DNA from 3 places in the Mucilaginibacter sp. FW306-07-L genome. Region 1 is predicted to be linked to each of the others. Evidence: riboswitches for the same ligand, from Rfam matches in the RefSeq annotation. Region 1 holds a riboswitch; each other region holds the start of a gene.
What was found. A riboswitch is a leader RNA that binds a small molecule or an ion and turns the genes downstream of it on or off. The one in region 1 is predicted to bind S-adenosylmethionine.
Positions count from the first base shown of each region.

Region 2: linked by a shared signal. The riboswitch ahead of metH (methionine synthase) and the one ahead of AC3WJC_RS09150 (cysteine desulfurase family protein) in region 1 are both predicted to bind S-adenosylmethionine.
Region 3: linked by a shared signal. The riboswitch ahead of AC3WJC_RS08530 (O-acetylhomoserine aminocarboxypropyltransferase/cysteine synthase family protein) and the one ahead of AC3WJC_RS09150 (cysteine desulfurase family protein) in region 1 are both predicted to bind S-adenosylmethionine.

Region 1 covers NZ_JBYSXI010000001.1:2,088,528-2,091,665, forward strand. Annotated here, with positions in the region: tRNA gene AC3WJC_RS09145 (tRNA-Cys) at 211-281, opposite strand; gene AC3WJC_RS09150 (cysteine desulfurase family protein) at 294-1,430, opposite strand; SAM riboswitch class I at 1,500-1,607, opposite strand; gene AC3WJC_RS09155 (hypothetical protein) at 1,743-2,120, shown strand; gene AC3WJC_RS09160 (CusA/CzcA family heavy metal efflux RND transporter) at 2,229-3,138, shown strand, end outside.
Region 2 covers NZ_JBYSXI010000001.1:266,764-269,901, reverse strand. Annotated here, with positions in the region: gene metH (methionine synthase) at 1-2,018, opposite strand, end outside; SAM riboswitch class I at 2,210-2,319, opposite strand; gene AC3WJC_RS01185 (S41 family peptidase) at 2,360-3,138, opposite strand, start outside.
Region 3 covers NZ_JBYSXI010000001.1:1,943,820-1,946,957, forward strand. Annotated here, with positions in the region: gene AC3WJC_RS08530 (O-acetylhomoserine aminocarboxypropyltransferase/cysteine synthase family protein) at 1-1,153, opposite strand, end outside; SAM riboswitch class I at 1,375-1,487, opposite strand; gene AC3WJC_RS08535 (trans-sulfuration enzyme family protein) at 1,589-2,710, opposite strand; gene AC3WJC_RS08540 (hypothetical protein) at 2,766-3,138, shown strand, end outside.

The DNA of each region.
Region 1 (3,138 bases):
CCATACGGATACTTCACAAATTTTCTCTTCCTCTTTTGGCAATGCATTCTGTTGATAGATTTATCTCTGTAAACGAGATCAGAAAATCATTGTTACGGGGATTGAATTTCTTAACAATTGTTTAATTGCCTTTAAACATAGTGGTGTATAACCAGCTCAAATTGATTGCTTTATTAACAATAAACTAACTCTTCCACCTGTTAAGCATCGACGTCGCGGGCAGATTCGAACTGCCGTATAAGGTTTTGCAGACCCCCACCTCTCCTCTCGGTCACGCGACTATTTTTATTCAATTAAGCCGCCTGCGAATTACGCAATGCAGCCAGTAGATTAACCGTATGTTCTACCTCGGCAGCAGTATTATATTTACTGAAAGAGAACCTGATGGTTTGTTTTGATGGATCAGCCCCTATAGCCTGCAGCACATGCGATGCTGAACCCGCCGAGCAGGCACTGCCACCTGAAACTGAGATATTGTTATCATCCAGGTATCCGATCAGGTTACCATTAGCGAAGTTAAGCGGAAAGGCAGCACTTAATACCGTATACAAACTTTTACCGGCATCGGCTGAGTTACCATTAAACTGTACACCGGGTATCAACTCGCTCAGCCCTTGTAGCATACTGTTTTTAAGCGATAGTACATAGGCCGCATGTTCATCAATATGGCTGTAAGCTATTTCAAGCGCCTTGGCTAAACCTACTATGCCGGGTATATTTTCGGTACCGGCGCGCAGGCGGCGTTCCTGTGAGCCGCCATGAATTAATTTTTCCAGTCCAACACCATCACGGCAGTATAAAAACCCTATGCCTTTAGGCCCATGAAATTTATGTGCTGATGCCGCGATGAAATGCGCGCCAAGCGTTTTAAGGTCATGTTTATAATGCCCCATGGTTTGCACGGTATCAGTATGAAATATAGCGTTGTGCCTACAACATTCCTCAGCGATCAGTTCAATATGGTTGATATTGCCAATTTCGTTATTAGCATGCATTACTGATACCAGCGCCCGTCCTTTGCTTTGCAACAAATATTCCAGGTGATCATGGTCAAGGTTGCCAAACTTATCTATGTTGATAAAGCTTAATTCTATCTCACCGGATGATTGCAGGGCTTTCAGTGTATTAAGCACAGCATGGTGCTCAAACGGTGTAGTTATTACATGCTTAATATTTTGAAGGCGCACGCCTGATAACAAAGCGGTATTATCAGCCTCAGTACCGCCGCTGGTAAATATGATCTCGGATGGATCGGCGTTAATTAAACCGGCAATGGTTTCGCGCGATTGTTCAATGGCTTGCTTTGCCAGTCGGCCATGCTGATGGGTTGATGAAGGATTGCCAAAGTTATCAATAAGGTACGGAGTAATGGTGTTGAATACTTCTCCGTCAATACGGGTGGTTGCTGCATTATCAAAGTAGATGCTCATATAATATTTCCTTTATAAATTAATTTTCAAACAGTTAACTTATCCGGAAAGAGCGTATGAACATACACCTTCTTATCTATCCCGGCATGTTACCGGGCAGGAATTAGCACCTTATACATTGCTGTACAGGTTGCTAAGACGTCATAGGGCCTTTCCCTCTGTCTTTCTGGATAAGTATTTAAAAGAACTATGATGCAAATATATAATTATATTCTACTAATCATATAGAATTTATAGATTATTTTTTTGAATATATAAATCATTGCTATTTAAGGTTTGGCTCAAGTTGCTTTAAGCCGTACATTTGCAACAGTGAACAAATTTTGCGTTTACATATTGCTCTTGCTTATTGCCGCCGATAACACCGAGCTGCATCAGCTATTAAAGCTGCCCGTTTTGTTTGAGCACTTTGCCGAACATAAACAGCGTGATAATAGCGTGAGCCTGATGCAATTCCTCTCCATGCACTACTGGGGCGATGATTTGAATGATAACGACAATGAGCGCGACATGCAGCTACCCTTTAAAAAGCTTGATGTGCATTCCGCCCATGTATTCTTTATACCGATGGTTCGCAGCATCACCATCAAAAATCACTTTGAAGCATTAAACAAACCATATCCTTTATACAGGCAGTGCTTTATTCCTGATCCTGCCTTAGCGGCTTTGTTTCGTCCGCCCTGTGCCTGATTTGCCTCCTTTTATTTCTTAATCGGGTATTAAATATGATGGCCTGCATTAATTGCATGCTATCAGTCTATTATTTATACCCGTTCTGTATCATTTAATAGGCAAATCATGCTTAATAAAATCATTCAGTTTTCAGTTAAAAACAAACTGGCAGTTGGCATTTTCACCGCGCTATGGATAGTTTATGGCGTATTTGAACTTAGCCGCCTGCCTATTGATGCCGTACCCGATATTACTAACGACCAGGTACAGATCATCACCACAGCACCATCATTAGGCGCACAGGATGTAGAGCGCCTGATCACCTTTCCTATTGAGCAGGCACTTAGCAATATTCCGCGTTTAAAAGAGAGCCGCAGCCTGTCGAGGTTCGGCCTCTCGCTTATATCCGTAGTATTTGAGGATGGTGTAGATGTTTACTGGGCACGCCAGCAGGTTACCGAACGCCTGCAACAGATAGACATTAATGAAAACGCCAACAAGCCCGAACTCGCGCCCGTATCAACCGGGCTGGGCGAGATCTATCAATATGTATTGCGCCCTAAACCCGGCTATGAAGATAAATACTCGTTGGCCGATCTGCGTACCATACAGGATTGGCTGGTGCGCCGCCAGTTGTTGGGCACCAAGGGCGTTGCCGATATATCAACCTTTGGCGGCGAACTAAAACAATATGAGGTGGCGGTTAACCCCATGCAGCTAAAATCAATGGGGCTGAGTATTACTGATGTGTTTAACGCCCTGCAAGCTAATAATCAGAATACGGGCGGCGCATATATCGAAAAAGGACCCACTGTATTATACATCCGCAGCGAAGGCTTGGCCGGCAGCATTGCCGACATTGAAAACATAGTGGTAAAAACCACATCGGCGGGTACCCCCCTGCTCATAAAAAACATTGCCGAGGTTAAGCTTGGCTCGGCCACAAGGTATGGCGCGCTAACCTACCATCCTATTGGCGAAGTTACCGGCGCTATCGTAATGATGCTGAAAGGCGAAAACTCCTCTGATGTTATCA
Region 2 (3,138 bases), 1.8 Mb from region 1:
TCTTCCACGTCGGCATCCAGGTACTCAATAATACCCTTCACCAGCGCGTGCGACAGGCGTTTCTCAACCGGCTCCTTGCGCCATTCCTCATCACGGATGATCTCTTTGCCTTTGCTTTTTATGGTATCGGCAAACTCGACCAAACGTTCGGTAGCATCAGGGCGACGGTTAAGCAGCACATCTTCTACCAGTACCAGCAGGTCTTTGGGTATCTCCTCATAAACCTCCAGCATACCGGCGTTCACAATGCCCATATCCAACCCGGCGCTAATGGCATGGTACAAAAATGCCGAGTGCATAGCCTCACGCACCACGTTATTACCGCGGAAAGAGAAGGATATATTACTTACCCCACCGCTCACCTTGGCGTACGGCAGGTTTTGCTTTATCCAGCGGGTGGCTTCAATAAAGTCAACCGCATAGTTGTTGTGCTCCTCTAAACCGGTAGCCACGGTTAATATATTCGGATCGAAGATGATATCCTGCGGAGGGAAACCAACTTCGTTAACCAGTATGTTGTATGAGCGCTGACATATTTCGATACGGCGTTCCAGTGAGTCGGCCTGGCCGGTTTCATCAAACGCCATTACTACTACGGCAGCGCCATAGCTTTGCACCTTGCGAGCGTATTCTTTAAATTTTTCTTCACCCTCTTTAAGCGAGATGGAGTTTACGATGCCTTTACCCTGCAAACATTTCAGGCCAGCTTCGATCACCGTCCATTTGGATGAATCCACCATGATGGGCAGCTTGGAAATATCAGGTTCGGAAGCTACCAGGTTCAGGAATTTAACCATCACGGCTTCCGAGTCGATCATGCCCTCGTCCATGTTAATGTCGATGACCTGGGCACCGCCCTCTACCTGCTGACGGGCAACGGTTAAGGCAGCTTCATAATCCTCAGCTAAAATCAGCTTCGAGAATCTTGGCGACCCGGTGATATTGGTACGCTCACCTACGTTTACAAAATTGGTTTCGGGCGTAAGTGTTACCGCCTCCAAACCACTCAGGCGCAGGTATGGTTCAATCTGCGGTAACTGGCGCGGTGCAAATTTCTCAGCTCGCTCGGCAATACAACTGATGTGATCTGGCGTGGTTCCGCAGCAGCCGCCGACTATATTCACCAGTCCGGCTTTTATGAAATCATCAACCTGGTGCGCGGTTTCGTGCGGGGTTTCATCATACGCGCCAAACTCGTTAGGCAAGCCCGCGTTAGGATAGGCTGAAATATATACATCGGCCTTGTTTGAAAGTTCCTCCAGGTATGGCCGCATCTCTTTGGCACCCAAAGCACAGTTCAACCCTACCGACAGCAAATTGGCATGGCGAATGGAGTTCCAGAACGCCTCAACCGTTTGCCCCGAAAGGGTACGGCCCGAAGCATCGGTTATGGTACCCGATATCATGATCGGCAGATGCTTACCGCTTTCTTCCGCATAGCGCTGGATGGCAAACAGGGCCGCCTTGGCGTTCAGGGTATCAAATATAGTTTCAACCAGTAACAAGTCCGAGCCGCCATCAACCAAACCGCGTACCTGATCATAATAAGCCCCGGCCAGATCGTCAAAACTCACGGCACGGTAACCGGGATCATTCACGTCCGGCGATATGGATGCGGTACGGTTAGTAGGCCCAACGGCACCGGCTACAAAACGTGGTTTCTCGGGTGTTTTTTTATTATACTCGTCGGCTACCTCACGGGCAATACGGGCACCCTCATAACTCATTTCGTAAGCCAATTCCTCCATGTGGTAGTCGGCCAGCGATATGTGCTGCGTGCTGAAGGTGTTGGTTTCGATTATATCTGCACCTGCATCCAGGTATTCGGCATGTATGGCCTTAATAATATCGGGCCGCGTAAGGTTAAGCAGGTCGTTATTACCTTTTAAGTCCGACGGATGCGCGGCAAAACGTTCGCCACGAAAATCGGCTTCAGTAAGCTGGTACCGCTGTATCATGGTACCCATTGCCCCGTCAATAACCAGTATGCGTTTTTTAAGTTCTTCTCTAATGTCCATTTGTTCAGATATGAGATAGGAGATTTGAGATGTGAGAGCAACCTCCATACATCTAAAATCGCATATCAAAAATTCGAGGTATCATAAATTTATGGGATCGAATAACGTTGAAGTTATCTCAAATCTCATGTCTAATAGCTCAAATCTAAATACAGCTTATCTCGAAAAGTCGGGTGTTGTAATCTGACTTTCGCTTATCTTTCCTAACCACTTAGTTGCGGTTAAGTAGAATGTAGCACCTTGTAAGCACAGGTTGCTAAGACATCGCAGGGTCTAATCCCTCCGTCTTTCTCCATAAGCGTTGCAAAATTGCACAATAAGTTTATAATGTGCAACTGTTTTTAGCGGATAGCTGTCAGCGCTTTGTTAAATGCGCTGTCGTTATTATTTACAGCCTGAAAGTACGCGCTATCGCCCCATTTAAAGCGGGCGGCATAGGCTTTTAGCAGTGTTTTTATAGCAGGTGCGTTGGCTGCCACATCAGCCTTGCTCACCGGCTTCATCAATCCCGAAGCATAGTGCATAAAGCTATCCAGTTCGGCATCGGTTACCGTGTAGGTATTAACAAAGTTATCCGCCACGTTATAGGAGCGTAGCGTGGGCTGCATTTTATCAAGCACGAATGAAGTAAATGCCTGCGCGTCGGTCAGCGCAATGATAAGCGGGGTACTTTGCGCGGTATCGGCGGGTACAAAAACATCCGGCATAATGCCGCCGCCGCTAAACACCCGCTTGCCGCTGCTGGTACGGTATGGCGATCTTTTATTCAGCGCGCTATCATTCAAACTCATCTCGGCCGAAAACAACTCGCCTTTACGCATACGTTCGGCCAGCTCATTACGATAGCTGGTGATGCCACGGCTGTAAGATTTCTGTATTGATCTGCCCGAAGGTGTATAATACCTCGCCACAGTAAGGTTTATTGCCGATCCATCATCAAACGGAAACTGCTGCTGTACCAAACCCTTGCCGAATGAACGGCGGCCCACAATTACGGCACGGTCCAGATCCTGCAAAGCGCCGGATAATATCTCGCTGGCCGAAGCCGAATATTCGTCGATCAGCACCGCCATATTACCTTGCTGAAAAGCGCCGGAATCGGTGGCGAAGTAATCGGTAC
Region 3 (3,138 bases), 140 kb from region 1:
TGATCAGGGTTTTGGCATCGCCCACGTTAGCCAGGTGGCTTACCAGTTGCAGGTTATCTATCAGGGCAGAGGCATTAGCCTTATCGCCTTTAACCTCAAAGGTTAATACCGCGCCAAAACCATTACGCAAGTATTTTTTTGCAAGATCATGGTAAGGGGATGATGTAAGGCCGGGGTAGTTTACCTTAGCCACTAACGGATGCTGCTCCAGCCATTTGGCTAACTCAAGCGTATTATCAACATGGCGCTGAACGCGTAACGACAAGGTTTCCAAACCCTGTATCAGCAACCATGAATTAAATGGCGATTGTGACGGGCCAAAGTCGCGCAGGCCTTCAACCCGCGCACGGATGATGTATTGGATATTGCCAAACGGGCCGCCGATGCCAAATACATCATTAAATACCAGGCCATGATAACCATCGGACGGTTGGGTAAACTGCGGAAATTTGCCATTGCCCCAGTTGTAATTACCGCCATCAACAATAACGCCGCCAATGCTGGTGCCGTGTCCGCCGATCCATTTGGTGGCTGATTGTACTACAATGTGCGCGCCATGCTCCAGCGGGCGAAAAAGGTAACCGGCAGCACCAAAAGTATTATCAACTATTAAAGGCAGATCGTGCTTGTTGGCAACGGCCGCTATCTTTTCAAAATCAGGAATGTTAAATTCAGGGTTACCGATGGTTTCCAGGTAGATGGCTTTGGTGCCCTCGTTAATCAAGGCTTCAATGCTTTCTGCCGAATCGTTTTTGGCAAAACGGGCTTCAATGCCCAGCCGTTTAAACGATACCTTGAACTGGTTGTAAGTACCGCCGTACAAATATGGTGAGGTTACAAAGTTATCACCGGCTTGAAGAATGTTATTCAACGCTAAAAACTGAGCTGCCTGGCCTGATGCAGTGGCTAAAGCCGCAACACCGCCCTCTAATGCCGCTACGCGTTTCTCAAACACGTCGGTAGTAGGGTTCATCAGGCGGGTATATATGTTACCGAATTCCTTTAGCGCGAATAAGTTTGCGCCATGCTCGGCATTGTTGAAAACGTATGAGGTAGTTTGGTACAGCGGTACGGCACGTGCGCCCGTAGTGGCATCAACTTCCTGACCGGCGTGTAATTGTAAAGTCTCAAATTTAAGGTTCGTAGCAGACATGATTTTTTGGGATTAATTTATAAAAGGTTAATGTTTTGTTTGTTTAGCAACAGGATATAAGTATCCCGTTCGGTTACACGCGTACATACAGAAGTGGTTAGCGTGTTAATTAGTGTGGCTTAGCAGCAACACATGCGCATACAGCAACAACGGTTTAAACCATATTGATTATACTGTACTACGTTTTCGAGAATGCTAAATAAACTTTTCATTTGTTTGTTAATTTATATTTCCCGGGGTTATTCTTCCGGGGCAGGAATTGGCACCTTCTTCAGTTGCTGAAGGGTTGCCAGCGGGTATTTGAGCCTGTTCTCTCGCCGCTTCTTTATAAACCAAACCTTTTTGAGGGGAATGATCTTAAATATTTGCTGCCAAATATTGTTGCAAATGTATGTTAAAGATATTTATAAATCCAAATTTTATTTGTTTTAAACGCTAAAAACATTCCAAAGCCTGGTCAAGATCAGCAAAGAGGTCATCAACATGCTCCAGCCCGACAGATACCCGAAGCAGGTTGCGCGGCGTTTTGGTATCAGGCCCTTCAATTAACGCCCGGTGTTCTATCAGGCTCTCTACACCACCCAAACTGGTGGCCTGGGTAAATAGTTTGAGGGCATTAATTACCTTACTTGTTTCCTGCTGGCCGCCTTTAACTAAAAATGACAGCATCCCACCATATAAGCTCATTTGTGCCGATGCCAGTTCGTGCTGCGGATGCGAGGCCAATCCGGGATATAATACTTGCTCCACCTTATCATGACCTTCCAGAAAATCCGCTATTTGCTGCGCGTTACTTACATGCCCACGTACACGATAGGGCAGTGTTTTTATACTCCTTACCAGATAATAGCAATCAGCAGGTGAGGGGATAGCGCCGCCCATTTCCTGTACCTGACGTATCTTTTGCCACCAGTCGCTTTTTTCAGATGTTATTAATGCGCCGCCCATTAGGTCACTGTGGCCGCCAAAGTATTTGGTGCTGGAGTGCATTACCAGGTCGGCACCCAGTGCAAGTGGTTGCTGGCAGATAGGAGTTGCGAAGGTATTGTCGCATACCACTTTTATACCCTTGGCATGAGCTATGCTAACCACTTTTTTTATATCAGAAAGTTTTAATAACGGGTTTGATGGGGTTTCTATCCAGATAACGCCTGTATTTGGTTTTATGTGTTGTTGGAGAACTGTTTCATCGTTCACATCAATAAAATCAAACTCTAAGATACCGGCGAAAAGGTTTTTAACTTGGTTGCGCAGGCCGTGGTACATATCATCAGGCAAAATAATGTGCGTGCCCGGTTGCAGTGATTGAAATACCGCCATGCCCGCCGCGTTTCCGGATGAAAAAGCCGCGGCATCAGCGCCGCCCTCAAGTTGTGCCAAAACATTCTCTAACGATGTCCGGTTAGGGTTTGATGAACGACTGTAAATGTGGCCTGAAAGGTATTCGCCCTGTTCATCCTTTATAAATGTGGTTGAAAGGGTAATAGGCTGTATAACCACGCCCGAAGATTTATCAGGGTGATTACCGGCATGTATGGCGATGGTTTCAATTTTCATAGCAATATTTGTAGCGTACGGCGGTAAATGTACGTATTGATAAAAAACCTGAATAATGAAAAATGTAATATTAATGGTTTTAATAGCGGTTTCTGTTTTTGCATGTAAAGCCACTCGTATAACTAAGGATGATAACGCCATTGATCCTGAAAGCCTTAGCGGGCAGTGGGACTGGAAAAGAACAACCGGTGGCTTTGCCGGCGTAACCACAACGCCCGAAACCGCCCGGTATATATTACATATTGAGTTTAAGAACGGCGAATTGCTGTTTTACAAGAATAATCAGATTACGCAGCAATACCGTTATACCATCAGTAAAGGCCAAACCATCTTTTCAACTGATCCGTTATATATCATCAATCCTGATACAGCGGCTAACGCACTGCCGCTTGTGATCACCAAAATGGTTAAGGATACCATCGTACTGG